DNA from 3 places in the Streptomyces sp. NPDC056128 genome. Region 2 is predicted to be linked to each of the others. Evidence: riboswitches for the same ligand, from Rfam matches in the RefSeq annotation. Region 2 holds a riboswitch; each other region holds the start of a gene.
The links. Region 2 has a riboswitch for cobalamin ahead of cobN (cobaltochelatase subunit CobN). Riboswitches for the same ligand answer to the same signal wherever they lie in the genome.

Region 1 (6,910 bases), on a different contig from region 2:
GTGGTGTCGCTCATTACTGGCAGGCCTCGCAGGACTCGGGGTTCTCAAGGGAGCAGGCGACCGCTTCGGGGTCGGGGGTGGCCTGGGCGGGGACGGTGGCCCGGCCGGCGGCGCGGGCGATCCGGGTCGCCGGGCGCGAACGCAGGTAGTACGTGGTCTTCAGGCCCTGCTTCCAGGCGTACGCGTACATCGAGGAGAGCTTCCCGATGGTCGGCGTCTCCAGGAACAGGTTCAGCGACTGGGCCTGGTCGAGGTACGGGGTGCGGGCGGCGGCCATGTCGATCAGGCCGCGCTGCGGGATCTCCCAGGCGGTGCGGTACAGCGCGCGGACGTCCGCGGGGATCCAGGTGAACTCCTGGACCGAGCCGTTGGCCTCGCGCAGCGCCTCGCGGGTGCGGGCGTCCCACACGCCGAGCCGCTTGAGCTCGTCCACCAGGTACGAGTTGACCTGGAGGAACTCGCCGGACAGCGTCTCGCGCTTGAACAGGTTGGACACCTGCGGCTCGATGCACTCGTAGACGCCCGCGATGGAGGCGATGGTGGCGGTCGGCGCGATGGCGAGCAGCAGGGAGTTGCGCAGCCCGGTGGAGGCCATGCGCTCGCGCAGCGCCGCCCAGCGCTCCGGCCAGGTGGTCTCGACGCCGTAGTGGTCGGGGTGCAGCACGCCCCGGGCGGTACGGGTCTTCTCCCAGGCAGGCAGCGGGCCGTTGCGCTCGGCGAGGTCGGTGGACGTCTCGTACGCGGCGAGCATGATCCGCTCGGCGATGCGGGTGGACAGGGCCCTCGCCTCGGGCGAGTCGAAGGGCAGGCGCAGCTGGAAGAAGACGTCCTGGAGGCCCATCGCACCCAGGCCCACCGGGCGCCAGCGGGCGTTGGAGCGGCCCGCCTGCTCGGTCGGGTAGAAGTTGATGTCGACGACCCGGTCCAGGAAGGTGACGGCCGTGCGGACGGTGGCGTCCAGCCGCTCCCAGTCGATGTCGCCCTTGGCCACGTCGACGAAGGCGCCGAGGTTGACCGAGCCCAGGTTGCAGACCGCCGTCTCGCCGTCGTCCGTGACCTCCAGGATCTCCGTGCAGAGGTTGGAGGAGTGGATGACGTTGCCCGGCTCGGCCGTCTGGTTGGCGGTGCGGTTGGCGGTGTCCTTGAAGGTCATCCAGCCGTTGCCGGTCTGCGCGAGGGTGCGCATCATGCGGCCGTACAGCTCACGGGCGGGCAGGGTCCTGCGGGCGAGCCCGGCCGCCTCGGCCTTGCGGTAGGCCGCGTCGAACTCCGCGCCGTACAGGTCGGTCAGCTCGGGCACGTCGGCGGGCGAGAACAGCGACCACTGGCCGTCGGCGTCCACGCGGCGCATGAACTCGTCCGGGATCCAGTGCGCCAGGTTGAGGTTGTGCGTGCGGCGGGCGTCCTCGCCGGTGTTGTCCCGCAGCTCCAGGAACTCCTCGATGTCCGCGTGCCAGGTCTCCAGGTAGACCGCCGCCGCGCCCTTGCGCCGGCCGCCCTGGTTCACGGCCGCCACCGAGGCGTCCAGCGTCTTCAGGAACGGGACGATGCCGTTGGAGTGCCCGTTGGTGCCTCGGATCAGCGAACCCCGGGAGCGGACGCGGGAGTAGGCGATGCCGATGCCGCCGGCGTGCTTGGAGAGCCGGGCGACCTGGTGGAGGCGGTCGTAGAGGGAGTCCAGCTCGTCCTTGGGGGAGTCGAGGAGGTAGCAGGACGACATCTGGGCGTGCCGGGTGCCCGAGTTGAACAGGGTGGGGGAGGAGGGCAGGTAGTCGAGGCGGCTCATCAGGCCGTAGAGGGCGGAGACCTCTTCCACGGAGTGGGCGCCCGTCTCTGAATTGGACACAGTGTCCTCGGCGAGGCCGGCGGCCACCCGCAGCATGAAGTGCTGGGGCGTCTCGACGACCTTGCGGGTGATCGGGTGCCGCAGCAGGTAGCGGCTGTGCAGGGTGCGCAGCCCGAAGTAGCCGAAGCGGTCGTCGGCGGCCCGGTCGATCGTCGCGTCCAGCCGGTCCGCGTGCAGCCGTACGAACTCGGCGGTGCGGTCGGCGATCAGGCCCTCGCGGTGGCCGGTGGCGACCGACTCGGTGAAGGACGTGACGCCCTGGGAGGCGGCCTCCGCGCGGATGCCGATGGTCAGCAGCCGGGCGGCAAGGCGGGAGTAGACCGGGTCCTCGGAGATGAGACCGGCGGCCGCCTCCGTGGCCAGCTCGCGCAGCTCGGCCTCGTCCGCGTGGGCGGACCGGCCGCGCAGCGCGGCGGCGGCGACCCGGCCGGGGTCGGCGTCGGGGAGGTCGGCGGTCAGAGCGGTCAGGGTCCGCAGCAGGGCGGCACCGGGTCCGTCGGACTCCTCGGTCACCGGCATCGCTGAAGTCGTCACCGGGGTCGCTGTGGCCGGATCGGCTGGCGCGATGGTCACGTGGGGGCACTCCCTCGCTCGGCACGGGGCCTGGCGGAGGGCAGGGGGCAGCACACGAGCGCACGCGGCGTCGCGTCCACCGGCCCACTCCACGAGGCCCGGACGTCATGGCACCCGGGCCGGGAGGCCGGGGCGCACTGTCGGCAGGTCCTCGGACTGAGGCACGCGTGCACGTACGTCCGAGAACGTACGGATACACGCATGTACACCGTTGCGGGACAGTTCCGGATTCACACCGGATTCCCCTGCGGCGACAGCGAGCACGAGCATACATCTTGTGCCGGGCTCCGCCAGCACCCCCAGATGTTGTGTCCGCCAGTGTGTCGGGGTGGTGTCAGAGCGTCAGTTCATAGGTGAGGAGAGTGATGTCGTCCAGCTCCGGCAGGGGGTTCCAGTCGCGGTCCGGTGTGCGGGTGAAGCCCAGGCGCGCGTAGAGGCGGTGGGCGGTGCGCATGGTGCCCTGGGTGGACAGCACGACGCGTGTGCAGCCCTCCACGGACCGGGCGCGGTCGACGCAGGCCCGTACGAGCGCCTCGCCGGCCCCGCGTCCGCGTGCCTCGCGGGCGACGGCGAGCATGCGTATCTCGGCCTCACCGGGCCGGGCGATGTCCGCCATGGGCCCGCCGGAGGGGACGAAGGTCACGCCGCCGAGCACTCCGCCGTCCGCCGCGGCGACCAGCACCTCGGCGGCCGCCGCCCGCTTGGCCACGGCGCGCAGCTCGTGGAGGTACGCGTCGTCCTCCCCGAAGTCGAGGAGGCCGTCGCGCAGGTAGGCCTGTGCGGTGATCTCACCGAGGGTGTCGTACTCCTCGGCCGCCGCCCGCCGGATCACGAAGTCCATGCCGCCGAGTGTGCCCGACGGGTACGACAACGGGCCGCCGGATTTCTCCGACGGCCCGCTGACGAGGAAGGCCCTAGTGCGAGGTGCCCGCCGTGGCCGGCGGCAGTTCGACCTCGACGCCCGGGTCGCCCGCGTCCGCCGTGTAGTCGCTCGGCTTGGTCTCGTCGACGCCGTCGGGTGCCTTGACCGCCCGCAGGACGAAGGTCAGGACCACGGTGACCACGATGTTCAGCACGAAGGCGGTGAGACCGATGTAGCCGATCTCGCCGATGCCGGGGATCTCGTCGGAGGAGCCGCCGAAGTGCTTCTGCGTCGGCGAGGCCACACCGTACGCGGCGACCGTGCCGTAGATCATGCCGACCGCCCAGCCGCCGAGCAGCGCCCAGCGGTGGAACCAGCGGGTGAACAGGCCGCCGACCAGCGCCGGGAAGGTCTGCAGGATCCAGATGCCGCCGAGCAGCTGGAAGTTGATCGCGACCGTCTTGTCCATGCCCAGGACGAAGACCAGCGCACCCACCTTCACCAGCAGCGACACCAGCTTGGAGACCTTGGTCTCCTGGGCCGGGGTGGCGTCCGGCTTGATGAAGTCCTTGTAGATGTTGCGGGTGAAGAGGTTCGCCGCCGCGATCGACATGATCGCCGCCGGCACCAGCGCGCCGATGCCGATCGCCGCGAAGGCCACGCCCGCGAACCAGTCCGGGAACATGTTCTCGAACAGCTGCGGGATCGCCAGCTGCCCGTTCTCCACCTTGACGCCCGCCGCGATCGCCATGAAGCCCAGCAGCGCGAGCAGGCCCAGCATCAGCGAGTACAGCGGCAGGATCGTGGTGTTGCGCCGGATCACCTCACGGCTGCGCGAGGACAGCGTGGCGGTGATCGAGTGCGGGTACATGAACAGCGCCAGCGCCGAACCGAGGGCCAGGGTGGCGTACGTCCACTGGCCGCCGTGGTCCGGCACCAGCCCGCCCTTGCCCGACTCGGTGAACTTGTCGCCCGCCGCGGCGAAGATGTCGTCGAACCCGCCGAGCTTGATCGGGATGTAGATGATCGCCACCGCGATCACGATGTAGATCAGCGTGTCCTTCACGAACGCGATCAGCGCGGGCGCGCGCAGACCCGACGAGTAGGTGTACGCGGCCAGCACACCGAAGGCGATCAGCAGCGGCAGGTCCTTGATGAACCAGTTGGTGTCCTCGCCGCCGCCGACGCCCATCACGTCGAGCACGGCCTGGATGCCGACCAGCTGGAGCGCGATGTACGGCATCGTGGCCAGGATGCCGGTGACGGCGACCGCCAGCGACAGCCCCTTCGAGCCGAACCGGCCGCGCACGAAGTCCGAGGTCGTCACGTACCCGTGCTTGTGGGAGACCGACCACAGGCGCGGCAGGAAGGTGAAGATCAGCGGGTAGACCAGGATCGTGTACGGCACCGCGAAGAAGCCCGCCGCGCCCGCCGCGTAGATCGCCGCCGGGACCGCCACGAAGGTGTACGCGGTGTACAGGTCGCCGCCGAGCAGGAACCAGGTGACCCAGGTGCCGAACGAGCGGCCGCCGAGGCCCCACTCGTCGAGGCTCTGCTCGTTCGCGGCCCGGCGCCAGCGGGCGGCCAGGAAGCCCATGGCGGTGACGAGGATGAAGAAGAAGATGAAGACGCCGAGCGCGACGCCGTTCACGCCGTCGTTCACTTGGCCCCGCCTTTCCGGCGGGCGCGCTGGTCACGCTGCCACAGCTGGTACGCGATCACCGTGAGGACGGTGGAGATGAGCACCCACGCCATTTGGTACCAGTAGAAGAACGGTATGCCGATGAAGACCGGGTCCGTCTTCGCGTACGAACCGACCCAGAGCATGGCGACGAACGGTGCGACTAGGCAGAGGCCGATGATGACGCGCACAGGCGTCACCACCGGGCCTCTGCTCACTTCCGGGGCTTGTGACATGCGGTGGCTCCGTCCCCTCGCTGATCACCTCGTGCAGTGCGCACGAAATGTAGGTGACGGCGTCAAGACAGCGGAAGCCCTCGTCCGCATATCGGTCCTCAACTGCAACTTCGCGGTCGGGAGCGGTATGTTTTGCCCGGTTTGCGCTAGTCCTGGGGGCGCTTCAGGCGGGCCACGAACTTGTAGCGGTCGCCCCGGTACACCGAGCGCACCCATTCCACCGGCTGGCCGGTGCGGTCCTGGGAGTGCCGGGAGAGCATCAGCATCGGCAGGCCCACGTCGGTGCCGAGCAGGCCGGCCTCGCGCGGGGTGGCCAGCGAGGTCTCGATGGTCTCCTCGGCCTCGGCGAGATGGACGTCGTACACCTCGGCGAGCGCGGTGTACAGGGACGTGTACTTCACCAGGGACCGGCGCAGCGCGGGGAAGCGCTTCGCCGACAGGTGGGTGGTCTCGATGGCCATCGGCTCGCCGTTGGCCATCCGCAGCCGCTCGATGCGCAGCACCCGTCCGCCGGCCGTGATGTCCAGCAGTCCGGCGAGCCGGTCGTCGGCGGTGATGTAGCCGATGTCCAGCAGCTGCGAGGTGGGTTCGAGGCCCTGGGCGCGCATGTCCTCGGTGTAGGAGGTGAGTTGCAGCGCCTGCGACACCTTGGGCTTGGCGACGAAGGTGCCCTTGCCCTGGATGCGTTCCAGGCGGCCCTCCACCACCAGCTCCTGGAGGGCCTGGCGCACGGTGGTGCGCGAGGTGTCGAACTCGGCGGCCAGCGTGCGCTCCGGCGGGACCGGCGTGCCCGGTGTCTGTGTCCGGGTCATGTCGAGCAGATGCTTCTTCAGACGGTAGTACTTGGGCACGCGCGCGGTACGGACGGTCGCCCCACCCTCGTTCTCCGCACTGCTGACGTCGGTGCTCATGCTCTGCCTTCCCGGCTCCGGGTGCCGAAGTGACCGGCATTCCTGTCGGTCACGGCTCACATCGTGGCACGGCTTCGTGCCGGGATGGCCCCGCACGCTCCGTGATCCCTTCTGTATACCCCCGGGACCCCCCTTGGTCTAGTCCACAGCGGGGTCGGACGTCGCTGGTACGCGCGTTCGGGGCCGTACCGGCACGTCGTTCGGCGGGTGGTGGTACACCCGGTCCCGGTCCGCCCGATCTGGGGCTTGCGCAATGAAAGGTCCCTGCATATCTCGGTCGCATCACGGACCCGGGGAGCGTGGTTGAACACCCTTGACAGCCCTATTGGTCTGGGCCAAGCTCCCCGTACTGGTCTACACCATTGGTCCAGGTCCCGGCCCCATGGGCGGTCCGCGTCGACGAGCAACCGCGGGGAGGCAGGGGGGTTTTGTGGCATCCCTGAGGAGGGTGGCGTGAAGCGCAAGCTGATAGCCGCGATCGGTATCGCGGGCATGATGGTCTCGATCGCGGCGTGCGGGGGCGACAGCGGCGACGACGGCAAGAAGGCCGGGGCGGACGGCTACGCCGGCGAGACGCTCACCGTGTGGGTGATGGACGGGTCTTCGCCGGACCAGTGGCAGAAGGACGTGGCGGCCGCCTTCGAGAAGAAGACGAAGGCGAAGGTCAAGTTCGAGGTCCAGACGTGGAACGGGATTCAGCAGAAGCTGACGACCGCCCTGTCCGAGGAGAACCCGCCGGACGTCTTCGAGATCGGCAACACCCAGACGCCGGCCTACGCGAAGACCGGCGGTCTCGCCGAC
Region 2 (6,910 bases):
ACAGCGCCGCGCCCGTCCAGCCTCCGATCAGCAGGACGGGCGCGCACCCTGAGGTGAGCAGGACCCATCTGGGGACAACTCGCATCAAACAAGATTAAAGCGGAACCTGGAGGCATGGCCAGGCGTCCCGTGGTGGTGGGCCGGCCGTCCCCCAGCGGCGGTCGGCGGGTCCGTGCGGACGGCGAGATCCTCGGACTGGCGTACGGCGTGCGGGATGTCGAGGAGTTCCTGCGGCGGGCCGGGCTGGAGGACGTCGACGTGGAGACCTCGGACCTGATCGAATGGCGCGGCGGAGGTCCGGAGGTCTGGTCGGTACGGACGTAGCGACCCTCACGACGAGGAGAGTGCCATCACCACACACACGGGCAAGGTGATCTGCGACATCACGGTCACGGCCGACGGGTACGCGGCTGGGCACGGCCAGAGTGAGGAACGCCCGTTCGGCGACGACGGCGGGGACGGCTCGGGCGAGAAGCTGCACGCCTGGATGTTCGACACGCCCGACGAGAACAGGGCAGAGCTGGACCGGATGGCCGCCGCCAAGGCGTTCATCATGGGACGCAACATGTTCGGTCCGGTCCGGGGCGAGTGGGACCGGCCGTGGAACGGCTGGTGGGGCGACGATCCGCCGTTCCACGCACCGGTGTTCGTCCTCACCCACCACGCGCGCGAGCCGCAGGCGATGGCCGGGGGCACGACGTTCCACTTCGTCACCGACGGGATCGAGTCGGCGCTGGCACAGGCACGGGCGTCGGCCGACGGCGGCGACGTCCAGGTGCAGGGCGGCGCGACCACCGTCAACCAGTACCTCGCGGCCGGCCTGATCGAGGAGCTTCGGCTGCACATCGTGCCGCTCACGCTCGGCGCCGGCACCCGGCTCTTCGACGGTGTCCCGTCGCTGCGGCTGGAGCAGGTGGCTTCACGCGCGGCGACCCAGGTCACGCACGTGACCTACCGCGTGCTCTCCTGACGCGGAGGGCCCCCGGCCGGGTGGAGTTCCCGGCCGGAGGCCCCGCGTCCGAGCGGTGCGGTCACGGAGTGAGCAGGAGGCTGTCGCCGCGCTCCTTGGCGGCGGCGTAGCGCTTGGCCACGTCCTGCCAGTTGACGACGGCCCACATGGCGTCGATGAAATCGACCTTCTGGTTCTTGTACTGCAGGTAGAAGGCGTGCTCCCAGGCATCGAAGACCAGGACCGGCGTGGAGCCCTGGCCGACGTTGCCCTGGTGGTCGTAGACCTGCTCGACGATCAGACGGCCGCTCAGCGGCTCGTACGCCAGCACACCCCAGCCGGAGCCCTGCGTGGTCGCGGCCGCCTTGGTGAGCTGCGCCTTGAAACCTGCGAAGGAGCCGAACGACTCGGTGATGGCGTCGGCGAGGTCGCCCACGCCGTCGGCGGCCAGCGGCTCACCGCCGCCCGAACCGGTCATGTTGTGCCAGTAGATGGAGTGCAGGATGTGCCCGGAGAGGTGGAAGGCCAGGTTCTTCTCCAGGCCGTTGATCGACCCCCACTGCTCCTTGTCCCGCGCCTCGGCGAGCTGCTCCAGCGTGTCGTTGGCGCCCTTCACGTAGGCCGCGTGGTGCTTGTCGTGGTGCAGCTCGATGATCTGCGGATTGATGACCGGCTCGAGTTCCGAGTAGTCGTAGGGAAGCTCCGGGAGCGAGTACACCGCCATGTCCAACATCCTCCGACGTTATTGCCAATGATGTGCAGTTGCACGCTAACAGCGTCAGTGGTGATTGTTGATCAGCCGTTGGTCCTAGGTCCGGCGTCGTGCACCCGCCCCCGACGGGGCGTCAGTCCTCCCCCTCCAGATCGCCCTCGGTCTCCAGGTACACCTGCCGCAGGGCTTCCAGGACGGCCGGGTCGGGCTTCTCCCACATGCCGCGCGACTCCGCCTCCAGCAGGCGCTCGGCGATGCCGTGCAGGGCCCAGGGGTTGGCCTGCTGGAGGAACTCGCGGTTGGCGGGGTCCAGGACGTACGCCTCGGTGAGCTTGTCGTACATCCAGTCCGCGACCACGCCCGTGGTGGCGTCGTAGCCGAAGAGGTAGTCGACGGTGGCGGCGAGTTCGAAGGCGCCCTTGTAGCCGTGGCGGCGCATCGCCTCGATCCACTTGGGGTTGACCACGCGGGCGCGGAAGACGCGGGAGGTCTCCTCCACCAGGGTGCGGGTGCGGACCGTCTCCGGGCGGGTGGAGTCGCCGATGTACGCCTCGGGGGCGGTGCCGCGCAGCGCGCGCACGGTGGCGACCATGCCGCCGTGGTACTGGAAGTAGTCGTCGGAGTCGGCGATGTCGTGCTCGCGGGTGTCCGTGTTCTTGGCCGCCACGGCGATCCGCTTGTACGCCGTCTCCATCTCGTCGCGCGCAGGGCGGCCGTCGAGTTCGCGGCCGTAGGCGTAGCCGCCCCAGACGCTGTAGACCTCGGCCAGGTCGGCGTCGGTGCGCCAGTCGCGGGAGTCGATGAGCTGGAGCAGACCGGCCCCGTAGGTGCCGGGGCGGGAGCCGAAGATGCGGGTGGTGGCGCGGCGTTCGTCGCCGTGTTCGGCGAGGTCGGCCTGGACGTGGGCGCGGACGTGGTTGGCCTCGGCCGGTTCCTCCAGGGACGCGGCCAGGCGTACCGCGTCGTCGAGGAGGCCGACGGTGTGCGGGAACGCGTCGCGGAAGAAGCCGGAGATGCGCAGGGTGACGTCGATGCGCGGGCGGCCCAGCTCCTCGTACGGGATGGCTTCGAGGCCGGTGACGCGGCGGGAGGCGTCGTCCCAGACGGGGCGCACGCCGAGCAGCGCGAGGACCTCGGCGACGTCGTCGCCGGCGGTGCGCATGGCGCTGGTGCCCCACAGGGACAGGCCGACGGAGGTGGGCCATGCGCCATTGTCGGTGCGGTAGCGCTCCAGGAGGCTGTCGGCGAGGGCCTGGCCGGTCTCCCAGGCGAGGCGGGAGGGGACGGCCTTGGGGTCGACGGAGTAGAAGTTGCGGCCGGTCGGCAGGACGTTGACCAGCCCGCGCAGGGGTGAACCGGAGGGTCCCGCGGGGACGAAGCCGCCGTTCAGGGCGTGCACGGCGTGGTCGATCTCGGCGGTGGTGGCGGCGAGCCGGGGGACGACCTCGCGGGCGGCGAACTCCAGTACCGCGGCGACCTGTTCGCCGTGCTCGGACGGTACGGCGGCGGGGTCCCAGCCGGCGTCGTCCATGGCCTGGACCAGTGCGCGGGCCTGCTCCTCGGCGGCGTCGGCCGTGGTGCGGGTGGCGGCGGACTCGTCGAGGCCGAGGGCTTCGCGCAGGCCGGGCAGGGCGGTGGTGCCGCCCCAGATCTGGCGGGCGCGCAGGATGGCGAGGACGAGGTTGACCCGGTCGGCGCCGGCCGGCGGGTTGCCGAGGACGTGCAGTCCGTCGCGGATCTGCGCGTCCTTGACCTCGCAGAGCCAGCCGTCGACGTGCAGCAGGAAGTCGTCGAAGCCGTCGTCGTCCGGGCGGTCCGCCAGGCCAAGGTCGTGGTCGAGCTTGGCGGCCTGGATCAGGGTCCAGATCTGGGCGCGGATCGCCGGGAGCTTCGCCGGGTCCATGGAGGCGATCTGCGCGTACTCGTCGAGGAGTTGCTCCAGGCGCGCGATGTCGCCGTAGGAATCGGCGCGGGCCATCGGCGGCACGAGGTGGTCGACGAGGGTGGCGTGCACGCGGCGCTTGGCCTGGGTGCCCTCGCCGGGGTCGTTGACGAGGAAGGGGTAGATCAGGGGCAGGTCGCCGAGGGCGGCGTCGGGGCCGCAGGCGGCGGACAGGCCGGCGTTCTTGCCGGGCAGCCACTCCAGGTTGCCGTGCTTGCCCAGGTGGATCATCGCGTCGGCGCCGAAGCCGCCGTCCTCGGCCCGCGCGGCGATCCAGCGGTAGGCGGCGAGGTAGTGGTGGGAGGGCGGCAGGTCGGGGTCGTGGTAGATGGCGATGGGGTTCTCGCCGAAGCCGCGCGGCGGCTGGATGAGGATCAGCAGGTTGCCGCGGCGCAGGGCGGCGAGCACGATGTCGCCCTCCGGGTTGCGGCTGCGGTCGACGAACATCTCGCCCGGTGCCGGGCCCCAGTGTTCCTCGACGGCCGTGCGCAGCTCGCCGGGCAGGGTCGCGTACCAGCGCTTGTAGTCGGCGGCCGGGATGCGCACCGGGTTGCGGGCGAGCTGTTCCTCGGTGAGCCAGTCCTGGTCGTGGCCGCCGGCCTCGATGAGCGCGCGGATCAGTTCGTCGCCGTCGCCCGAGGCGAGGCCCGGGACCTCGGCGTCGGTGCCGGCGCCGAAGTCGTAGCCCTCCTCGCGCAGTCGGCGCAGCAGGGCCACCGCGCTGGCGGGGGTGTCCAGGCCGACGGCGTTGCCGATGCGGGAGTGCTTGGTCGGGTAGGCGGAGAGGACCAGGGCGAGGCGTTTGTCGGCGGCCGGGATGTGCCGCAGGCGGGCGTGGCGTACGGCGATGCCGGCGACGCGGGCGGCGCGCTCGGGGTCGGCGACGTAGGCGGGGAGGCCGTCCGCGTCGATCTCCTTGAAGGAGAACGGCACGGTGATCAGGCGGCCGTCGAACTCGGGGACGGCTATCTGGCTGGCGGCGTCCAGCGGGGAGACGCCCTCGTCGTTGCTCTCCCAGTCGGCGCGGGAGCCGGTCAGGCACAGGGCCTGGAGGATGGGGACGTCGAGGGTGGTGAGGGCGCCGGCGTCCCAGGACTCGTCGTCGCCGCCGGCGGACGCCTCGGCGGGCTTGGTGCCGCCGGCCGCGAGGACGGTGGTGACGATCACGTCGGCCGCCCGCAGGTCCTCGATGAGTTCGGGCTCGGGGGCGCGCAGCGAGGCCACGTAACGGGGCAGCGGCCGTCCGCCGCCGTCCTCGACCGCGTCGCACAGGGCGTGCACGAAGTCCGTGTTGCCGCTCATGTGGTGGGCGCGGTAGTAGAGCACGGCCACGGTCGGGCCGTCCGCGTCCGGGCGCGGCGCGCGCTCCAGCGGGCCCCAGGTGGGGGCGGGCGTCGGCGGGTCGAAACCGTGGCCGGTGAGCAGCACGGTGTCGGAGAGGAAGCGGGCGAGCTGCTCCAGGTTGGCGGGGCCGCCGTGGGCGAGATAGGCGTGGGCCTCCGCGGCGAGGCCGACGGGGACGGTGGAGGCCTCCATCAGCTGGGCGTCCGGGGCCTGTTCGCCACTGAGCACCACGACGGGGCGGCCGTCGGCGAGGAGCAGGTCGAGACCCTCGCGCCAGGCACGCAGGCCGCCGAGGAGGCGTACGACGACCAGTCCGACGCCGTCGAGCAGGGCGGGCAGGTCGTCGAGCGGGAGGCGGGCGGGGTTGGCGAACCGGTAGGTGACCGGGCCGGTGGCGGCGCGGGCGCTCAGCAGGTCGGTGTCGGACGTCGACAGGAGCAGGATGCTGGGGTGCGAGGCACGCTCCCCGGACGAATGCGGCATGCGGCGTCTGCCCTTCCTCGGGGTCCGCGCCCCGGGCGGTGAGAGACGGCGGGAGTTTCTGACTCGTCCGGCCCCTCAGGGTGGCCGGACTCACAGTGGCGGGACCGCGCCGGATTCACACCGGGCTTCCTCCCCTGTCGCCGTCTGGCGGCGGGCGGACCGGATGATCCACCCAGGAGCATAGTAAGGGTCCCGCCGAGAAGGGCGGGGGGTGCCACCGGTGTGATGGTCGGTATGCTCGCCGCCATGTCCTCGGCGCTCCCTTCCATATCCTCCCAGGCCACAGCGGTCTCACGGGACCGTGGTGACGCCTGCCCGGGGACGCTGCGGCTGCACGCCGCCGACGACGGTGCCCTCGCCCGCGTACGGATACCCGGCGGGGTCCTGGGCGTGGAACAGGCCGAGGCGCTGGCGGACGCGGCCCGGCGGCTGGGCGACGGGGACCTTCATCTGACGTCCCGGGGCAACGTGCAGCTGCGGGGGCTGCGCGACGGCTGCGGCGGGGAGCTCGCCGGGCTGCTGGACGCGGCCGGGCTGCTGCCCTCGCCGGGGCACGAACGGGTGCGCAACATCGTCGCCTCACCGCTGTCCGGCCTCGACGGGCGCGGTCTCCGGGACGTACGGCCCTGGCTGTCGGCCCTGGACGCCGCGTTGTGCGCGAGTGAGCGGGCGCGGGAGCTGTCGGGCCGGTTCCTGTTCGCGCTCGACGACGGGCGCGGGGACGTGACCGGGCTCGGCGCCGACGTCACCGTGCGGGCGGTCGGCGACGACGACGCGCTGGTCGCGCTGGGCTCGGTGGACGACGCCTGGCGGGTGGCCGCGGGCGAGGCGTCCCGGGCGGCGCTGCTGGCGGCCGAGGCCTTCCTCGACGTCGCGCGCGAGTCCGGGGCGCGGGTGTGGCGGGTGGACGAACTCGCCGTACCGGCGCGTGTCCTGACGCGGGCGGTGGACCGCCGTCTCTCCGAGGCGGGAGTCGCCCACGTCAAGGAGCGGACGCACACCACCCGCACGGACGGGCCTCCTCCCGGGCTCGTCGGGGACGCCCTGTGCGTGCACGTACCGCTGGGCCGTCTCACCGGCCCGCAGTGGCGGGAGCTGACGCGCGTCGCCGCCCTGACGCGGGACGCCGAACTGCGGTTGACGCCGTGGCGCGGCGTCGTCGTCCCCGTCGGGGGCCTGGGCGCGACGGACACCGCCGACGCCCTCGCCCTCCTCTCCGCCGCCGGTCTCGTCACCGACGCCGCCTCCCCCTGGCCGCGCGTCGGCGCCTGCATCGGCCGCCCGGGGTGCGGGAAGTCCCACGCCGACGTGCGGGCCGACGCGGCCGACAGCCTGTCCGCCGCGGGCAGGTCCCCGCTCCCCCTGTACTGGTCCGGCTGCGAACGCCGTTGCGGCCACCCGCGGGGCGAGCGGATCGACCTGGTCGCCGTCCCGGAGGGGGGCTACCGCCTCACCGTCGGCCCGCCTGGCGGACCGACAC
Region 3 (6,910 bases), on a different contig from region 2:
CCGATTCCACTCGCCGTTATTGCCTGCACCAGCCAATTCTTACGGCAAGTCACCCGTTCGGCCCAACTGCGACACGGTCCCCCCGGCGCTCAGACCCGTGCCTCGCTGTCCTGGCGGCTGGCCAGGGCCCAGATGACGAACACGTCGATCGCCATCACGATCACGGCCCAGACGGGTGCGTACGGCAGGAACAGGAACTGCGCGACCAGGCTCAGCGAGGCGAGGACGATGCCCGCGACCCGCGCCCAGGCCATGTCCTTCAGCAGGCCGTAACCGGTGACGGCGACGAGGGCGCCGAGGACGACGTGGACGATGCCCCACCCGGTGAGGCTCATCTCGTAGACGTACGTGCCGATCCGGGCGTACACGTCGTCCTCGGCGATGGCCGCGATGCCCTGGAGGACGGCGAGGGCGCCGCTCAGCAGCAGCAGTACGCCGGCGAAGACGACGCCTCCGGTGACCCAGCCGCCCGAGCGGTCGGCCGAGCGCTGGGACCAGGTGCCTTCGCCGCCGTGGGACGGGCGTCCGGGAGTGGGTTCGGCGTGCTGGGTCATGTGCGCGCTCCTTTCTGCACGGCCCCCGTACGGGGCCTCGGCCCGCGAGCGGCGGGGCCGGCGCCGGCAGGTCCTTTCCGAGCCTGCGGGGCCCGGGACCGCCCGGCCACGCGGGTCCGCCGGACGGGTGAACGGCGGCCCTGCGTGCGCATGCGACCGCCCGCGCCCTCGCGTTAACTGAGCGGCACCCGCCGGAGCGGACGAAGGAGGGCACGTGACGAGTCGGCCGGCGCCGGCGAACTCCGCCCCGGGCCGGGCCGAGCAGTCGCTGCGGCACATGCTGCTCAGCCCCGGCTACCGGCGGCTGTTGCTGCTGTGCGTGCTGCTGGGCGTGCCGATCGCGCTGGCCTGCTTCTTCTTCGTCGGCCTCCAGCACCAGTTGCAGCACTGGGTGTGGACCTCGCTGCCCGAGGCGGCCGGGTACGACACCCCGCCCTGGTGGTGGCCGCTGCCCGCGCTGGTGCTGGCCGGGCTGGTCCTGGCGCCGATCGTGACCCGGATGCCCGGCGGCGGCGGCCATCTGCCGGTGAACGGTCTGGGCGGGCCGCCCGTCGGTCCCCGGGCGCTGCCCGGCGCGGTCCTGGCCGCGCTGGCCACCCTGCCGCTCGGTGTGGTGCTGGGTCCCGAGGCCCCGCTCATGGCCGTCGGCAGCGGGCTCGCGCTGCTCGCGGTGCGGCGGGCGGGCGCGGGCGGCGACCAGCGGGCCGGCGCGATCCTCGCCACGGCCGGTTCCACCGCCGCGATCTCCACGATCCTCGGCGGTCCGGTGGCCGCGGCCGTGCTGCTCATCGAGGGCGCGGGGCTGGCCGGGGCGCAGTTGGTCGTCCTGCTGCTGCCCTGTCTGCTGGCCAGCGCCACCGGCGCCCTGGTCTTCACCGGTTTCGGGCAGTGGACCGGGCTGAAGATCGGCGCGCTCGCCCTGCACGACGTGCCACCGGCCGCCAACCCGGACGCCGGTGACTTCCTCTGGGGCATCCCCACGGCGGCGCTGATCGCCGTGCTGATCACGCTGGCCCGCGAGCTGGGGCACCGCACCGTCTCCTGGACCCGGCGGCACACGGCCGTCCGCACCGTCGTCTGCGCCACGGCCGTCGGTGTCTGCGTCGCCGCGTACGCGCTGATCACCGGCCGCTCTCCGGCCGAGGCCGCGCTGTCCGGCCAGGCCACCCTCGCCCAGCTCGCCGCCCACCCGCACGCCTGGCCGGTGGGCGCGCTGATCGCCCTGGTCGCGTGCAAGGGGCTGGCCTGGGGCATCGCGCTGGGCAGTCTGCGCGGCGGCCCGATCTTCCCGGCGGTGCTGCTGGGCACGGCCACCGCCATGGCCTGCTCCGGGCTGCCCGGCTTCGGCGCGACCCCGGCGCTCGCCCTCGGCATCTCCGCCGCGGCGGCCGCGGTGACGGGGCTGCCGCTGTCCAGCGCGGTCCTGGCGGTGCTGCTGATGGGCGGGGACGCGTACGACCAGATGCCGCTGATCGTCACCGCGTCGGTGGTCTCCTTCGTCGTCTCCCAGGTGGTGCGCCGGACGGAACCGGAAGCGGCCCACCCCCCCGACGACGGGAACGACCGGGTGACGGAGCGCCGGACCGTACCGACCCGTACCGCCTGGCACACCGCCCGGCCCTGGGTCGTACGCGTCTGCGTGGCGGTGGCGGTGGTCGTGGCCTACTTCCTGCTCCCCCTCGACCATCTGGGGCCGCACCGGCCCGTGCTGAGCTGGGTGCTGTGCTCCCTGCTGCTGGCCGTCGTGGCCGCGCTGCTGCTCCGGCAGATCCACCACGTCCTCGTGGACCGCCCCGAGACCAAGCCCGGTGTGGTCATCACCCTGCTGATCATCCTGTCCGTGCACATCTTCTCGGCCACGTACTACGCCCTCGCCAAGCAGCCGGGCGAGTTCACCGGCCTGCACACCCGCGTCGACGCGCTCTACTTCACGGTGGTCACGCTCGCCACGGTCGGGTACGGGGACATCACGCCGAGCGGGCAGTCCGCCCGGATCGTGACCCTGCTCCAGATCGCCTACAGCTTCGTCTTCCTCACCGCCGCCGCGACCGCGCTCAGCACGCGGGCGCGCGCCATGGTGGTCCGGCGCACCGAACGGGACCGGTCCGGCTGACGTTTCCGCAGCCCCGAGCCCTGTCCGCCGGGTCCGCGCGACAGGAGGCCCGCTTGTCACCACCCCCGTGGGAGCACTACTGTCGCCACGCCTTGGTGAACGGGAAATCCGGTGTGATGCCGGTGCGGCCCTCGCCACTGTGAATCGGGAAGTCCGGCTCCGGCCCCTCGTGGGCAGCCACTGGGTCCTCGTGACCCGGGAAGGCGTTGCCCGGACTGCGGTACCCGTCAGCCAGGAGACCGGCCAGGGCGCGTCGTCCATCCACGAGGTGCTGGAGAGGGTCTGCTGAGCCATGCACATAGCCGAGGGCTTTCTGCCACCGGCGCACGCGATCGCCTGGGGTGTCGCGTCCGCGCCGTTCGTCGTCCACGGAGTCCGGTCACTCACCCGTGAGGTCAGGGAGCACCCGGAGAGCACGCTGCTCCTCGGCGCCTCCGGTGCCTTCACGTTCGTCCTGTCGGCCCTGAAACTGCCCTCCGTCACCGGAAGCTGCTCCCATCCGACCGGCACCGGTCTGGGCGCCATCCTCTTCCGGCCGCCGATCATGGCGGTCCTGGGCACCATCACCCTGCTCTTCCAGGCGCTGCTGCTCGCCCACGGCGGGCTGACCACGCTGGGCGCCAACGTCTTCTCGATGGCGATCGTCGGTCCCTGGGCCGGGTACGGCGTCTACCGGCTGCTGCGCCGCTACGACGTGCCGCTGATGGTCGCCGTGTTCTTCGGCGCGTTCGTCGCCGACCTGTCCACCTACTGCGTGACCAGCGTGCAGCTGGCGCTGGCCTTCCCGGACCCGAGCAGCGGATTCGCCGGGGCGCTCGGCAAGTTCGGGTCCATCTTCGCCGTCACGCAGATCCCGCTCGCGGTCAGCGAGGGCCTGCTCACGGTGATCGTGATGCGGCTGCTGGTGCAGTCCAGCAAGGGTGAACTGACCCGGCTGGGCGTGCTGCTCACCCGGTCGGGCAAGACCACGTCCGACGAGCAGGAGGCGGTGGCCCGATGACCCGCAACGCGAAGATCAACGCCCTGCTGCTGCTCGCCGTGGCCGCGCTCGCGGTGCTGCCGCTGGTGCTGGGGCTCGGCGACCACAAGGAGGAGCCGTTCGCCGGCGCGGACGCGGAGGCGGAGACGGCGATCACGGAGATCGAGCCGGACTACGAGCCGTGGTTCTCGCCGCTGTACGAACCGCCGTCCGGCGAGATCGAGTCGGCGCTGTTCGCGGTGCAGGCCGCGCTCGGCGCGGGCGTGCTGGCGTACTACTTCGGTGTGCGCCGGGGCCGGCGGCAGGGCGAGGAGCGGGCGGCGACGGCACTGCGGGACGCTCCCGAAGGGGACTGAGTGCTGCCGATCGACGCGGCGGCCCACAGCAGTCGGTGGCGCCGCCGCCATCCCGTGGACAAGGCCGTGCTCGGGCTGGGTCTGACCGTGCTCGCGATCTCGCTGCCGCCCTGGCCGGGCGCGGCGCTGGTGCTGGTGACGGCGCTGGCGGTGCTGCTCGGCCCGGCGGGGGTGCCCGGACGGCGGCTGTGGCGGGCGTACCGGGTGCCGTTGGGCTTCTGCGTGACGGGGGCGCTGCCGCTGCTGGTCCAGGTCGGGGGCCCCGGCGGGTTCCTGACGGTGGCGCAGGGCGGGCCGGTGCGCGCCGGTGAGCTGCTGCTGCGGACCTCGGCGGCCTCGCTCGGGGTGCTGCTGTTCGCGTTCACCACGCCGATGTCGGACCTGCTGCCCCGGCTGGTGCGGGCGGGGGTGCCCGCGCCGGTCGTGGACGTGGCGCTGGTGACGTACCGGATGAGTTTCCTGCTGCTGGACTCGGTGCGCCGCATCCGGGAGGCGCAGGCCGCGCGGCTGGGGCACACCACCCGGGCCGCGACCTGGCGTTCGCTGGGCGGGCTCGGCGCCACGGCGTTCGTACGGGCCTTCGACCGGGCGGCGCGGCTCCAGTCCGGGCTGGCGGGCCGCGGTTACGACGGCACCCTGCGGGTCCTGGTGCCCGAGGCCCGCGTCTCGGTGGCCTTCACGGCGGCGAGCGGCGCGCTCCTTGCGGCGCTGGCCGCCCTCACCCTCGTACTGGAAGGGCCGTTGTCGTGACTGGGACGAGCGAGGCGACGGCGGAGGCGCTGGTCGCCCTGCGGGGTGCGGCCTTCGCCTACGAGGAGGGGCCGGACGTGCTGGCCGGGCTGGACTTCTCGGTGCGCGAGGGGCGGGCGCTGGCGCTCCTCGGCCGCAACGGCAGCGGCAAGACCACCCTGATGCGGCTGCTGAGCGGCGGACTCCGGCCGCGTGCGGGGACGTTGACGCTCGACGGGGAGCCGGTGGCGTACGACCGCAAGGGGCTGACCCGGCTGCGGACCACGGTGCAGTTGGTGGTGCAGGATCCGGACGACCAGCTCTTCGCGGCCTCGGTGGGGCAGGACGTGTCCTTCGGGCCGTTGAACCTGGGCCTGCCGGACGCGGAGGTCAGGTCCCGGGTCGACGAGGCGCTCGCCGCGCTGGACATCGGGGCGCTGGCCGACCGGCCGACCCATCTGCTGTCGTACGGGCAGCGCAAGCGGACGGCGATCGCGGGGGCGGTCGCGATGCGGCCCCGGGTGCTGATCCTGGACGAGCCGACCGCCGGGCTCGATCCGGACGGCCAGGAGCGGCTGCTCGCCACGCTGGACCGGCTCCGCGCGGGCGGCACCACGGTGGTGATGGCCACGCATGACGTCGACCTCGCCCTGCGCTGGTCGGACGACGCAGCGCTGCTCACCCCGGACGGCGTGCGCACCGGCCCGACGGCCGCGACGCTGGCCCGCACGGATCTGCTGCGGCAGGCGGGGCTGCGGCTGCCCTGGGGCGTCGCGGCGGCCGGACTGCTGCGGGCGCGGGGCCTGCTGCCGGAGTCGGCGACCGGACCGCGCACCCCGGAGGAACTGGCCGCCCTGACCGACTGACGCGCGCGCCGGCCCGGACGGCGTGCGCACCAGCCCCACGCCCCCGACGCCGGCCCGCACGGAGCTGCCGCGGCAGGCCGGGCTGCGGCTGCCCTGGGGCGTCGCGGCGGCCGGACTGCTGCGGGCGCGGGGCCTGCTGCCGGAGTCGGCGACCGGACCGCGCACTCCGGAGGAGCTGGCCGCCCTGGCCGACTGACGCGTGCGCCGGCCGGGGCGGCCCGGGGTCAGCGCGTGGAGTCGCTGTGCTCCGGTTCGGGGGTGGCCGCCGTCGGCTCGCCCTCGGGACGGTCCTCGGCGCCGCCGCGGCGGCGGCCCGGGAGGACGGCGAGGACGATCAGGGTGCCGGCGGCCATGATGATGCCGCCGACGAGGCTGGTCGTCGAGACGCCGTGGGCGAAGGCCCGGTCGACGGCGTCGGTGAGGGCCTGCGCCTGCTCGGGCCCGGCGGCCGGGTCGGTGGCGAGCCGCTGGGCGACGGCCAGTCCGCCGCCCACGGAGTCCTGGGCGGTGTCCAGCGCGGCGGCCGGGAGGCGGTCGCCCACCAGGCTCGCCAGTTCGTCGCGGTAGGCGGTGCCGAGGAGGGAGCCGAGGACGGCGATGCCGAGCGAGCCGCCGAGTTCCAGCGCGGTGTCGTTGGCGCCGCCGCCGACGCCCAGTTCGTTCTCCGGGAAGCTGCCCATGATGGTGTCGGTGGCCGGGGAGACGCTGAGGCCGATCGCGAGGCCGAGCAGCAGCATCGGGGCGAGGAAGTCGGCGTAGGTGGAGCCCTGGTCGATCAGGACCAGCAGGAAGACACCGGCCGTGCCGATCGCCATGCCCGACCCGACCATGGCCTTCACACCCAGCTTCGGGGTGAGCCGCCCGGTCACCGCGGCGCCGACGAACACGGCCCCGGCCAGCGGCAGCAGCCGTACGCCCGTCTCCAGCGCGCCGTAGCCGAGCACGAACTGGAGGAACTGCGTGGCGTAGTAGATGGCGCCGTAGGTGCCGAAGAAGAAGAACAGCACGGCCAGCATCGAGCCGCTGAAGGGCCGCAGCAGGAACCGGCGCACGTCCAGCATGGGGTGCGGGTGGCGCAACTCCCAGGCGACGAAGGCCACCAGGCCGACGCCCGCCACGACGGCGGCGGTGACCGGACCGGCTCCCCAGCCGAAGTGCGGGCCCTCGATGCTCGCGTAGACCAGGGAGCCGACGGAGACGATGGAGAGCAGACCGCCCACGTAGTCGATCCGGCCCATGCCGGCCGCCTTGGACGGCGGTACGAGGAGCAGCGCGCCGACCACCGCGAGGACCGCGATGGGGACGTTGACCAG

Region 1: linked by a shared signal. The riboswitch ahead of ACFC1X_RS25720 (ribonucleoside-diphosphate reductase subunit alpha) and the one ahead of cobN (cobaltochelatase subunit CobN) in region 2 are both predicted to bind cobalamin.
Region 3: linked by a shared signal. The riboswitch ahead of ACFC1X_RS35470 (energy-coupling factor ABC transporter permease) and the one ahead of cobN (cobaltochelatase subunit CobN) in region 2 are both predicted to bind cobalamin.

Annotation. Positions count from the first base shown of each region.
Region 1 is NZ_JBHJVQ010000016.1:20,446-27,355, forward strand. It holds gene ACFC1X_RS25715 (ribonucleotide-diphosphate reductase subunit beta) at 1-14, opposite strand, end outside; gene ACFC1X_RS25720 (ribonucleoside-diphosphate reductase subunit alpha) at 14-2,419, opposite strand; cobalamin riboswitch at 2,544-2,706, opposite strand; gene ACFC1X_RS25725 (GNAT family N-acetyltransferase) at 2,754-3,260, opposite strand; gene mctP (monocarboxylate uptake permease MctP) at 3,334-4,944, opposite strand; gene ACFC1X_RS25735 (DUF3311 domain-containing protein) at 4,941-5,198, opposite strand; gene ACFC1X_RS25740 (GntR family transcriptional regulator) at 5,345-6,109, opposite strand; gene ACFC1X_RS25745 (extracellular solute-binding protein) at 6,563-6,910, shown strand, end outside.
Region 2 is NZ_JBHJVQ010000004.1:259,061-265,970, forward strand. It holds gene ACFC1X_RS11870 (DUF998 domain-containing protein) at 1-85, opposite strand, end outside; gene ACFC1X_RS11875 (hypothetical protein) at 115-324, shown strand; gene ACFC1X_RS11880 (dihydrofolate reductase family protein) at 350-970, shown strand; gene ACFC1X_RS11885 (superoxide dismutase) at 1,032-1,673, opposite strand; gene cobN (cobaltochelatase subunit CobN) at 1,795-5,430, opposite strand; cobalamin riboswitch at 5,460-5,609, opposite strand; gene cobG (precorrin-3B synthase) at 5,665-6,910, shown strand, end outside.
Region 3 is NZ_JBHJVQ010000034.1:22,945-29,854, reverse strand. It holds gene ACFC1X_RS35485 (hypothetical protein) at 90-554, opposite strand; partial or broken gene ACFC1X_RS35480 (chloride channel protein) at 832-2,103, shown strand; gene ACFC1X_RS35475 (potassium channel family protein) at 2,194-2,667, shown strand; cobalamin riboswitch at 2,744-2,930, shown strand; gene ACFC1X_RS35470 (energy-coupling factor ABC transporter permease) at 2,960-3,667, shown strand; gene ACFC1X_RS35465 (energy-coupling factor ABC transporter substrate-binding protein) at 3,664-4,002, shown strand; gene cbiQ (cobalt ECF transporter T component CbiQ) at 4,003-4,752, shown strand; gene ACFC1X_RS35455 (ATP-binding cassette domain-containing protein) at 4,749-5,597, shown strand; partial or broken gene ACFC1X_RS35450 (ABC transporter ATP-binding protein) at 5,668-5,793, shown strand; gene ACFC1X_RS35445 (MFS transporter) at 5,822-6,910, opposite strand, start outside.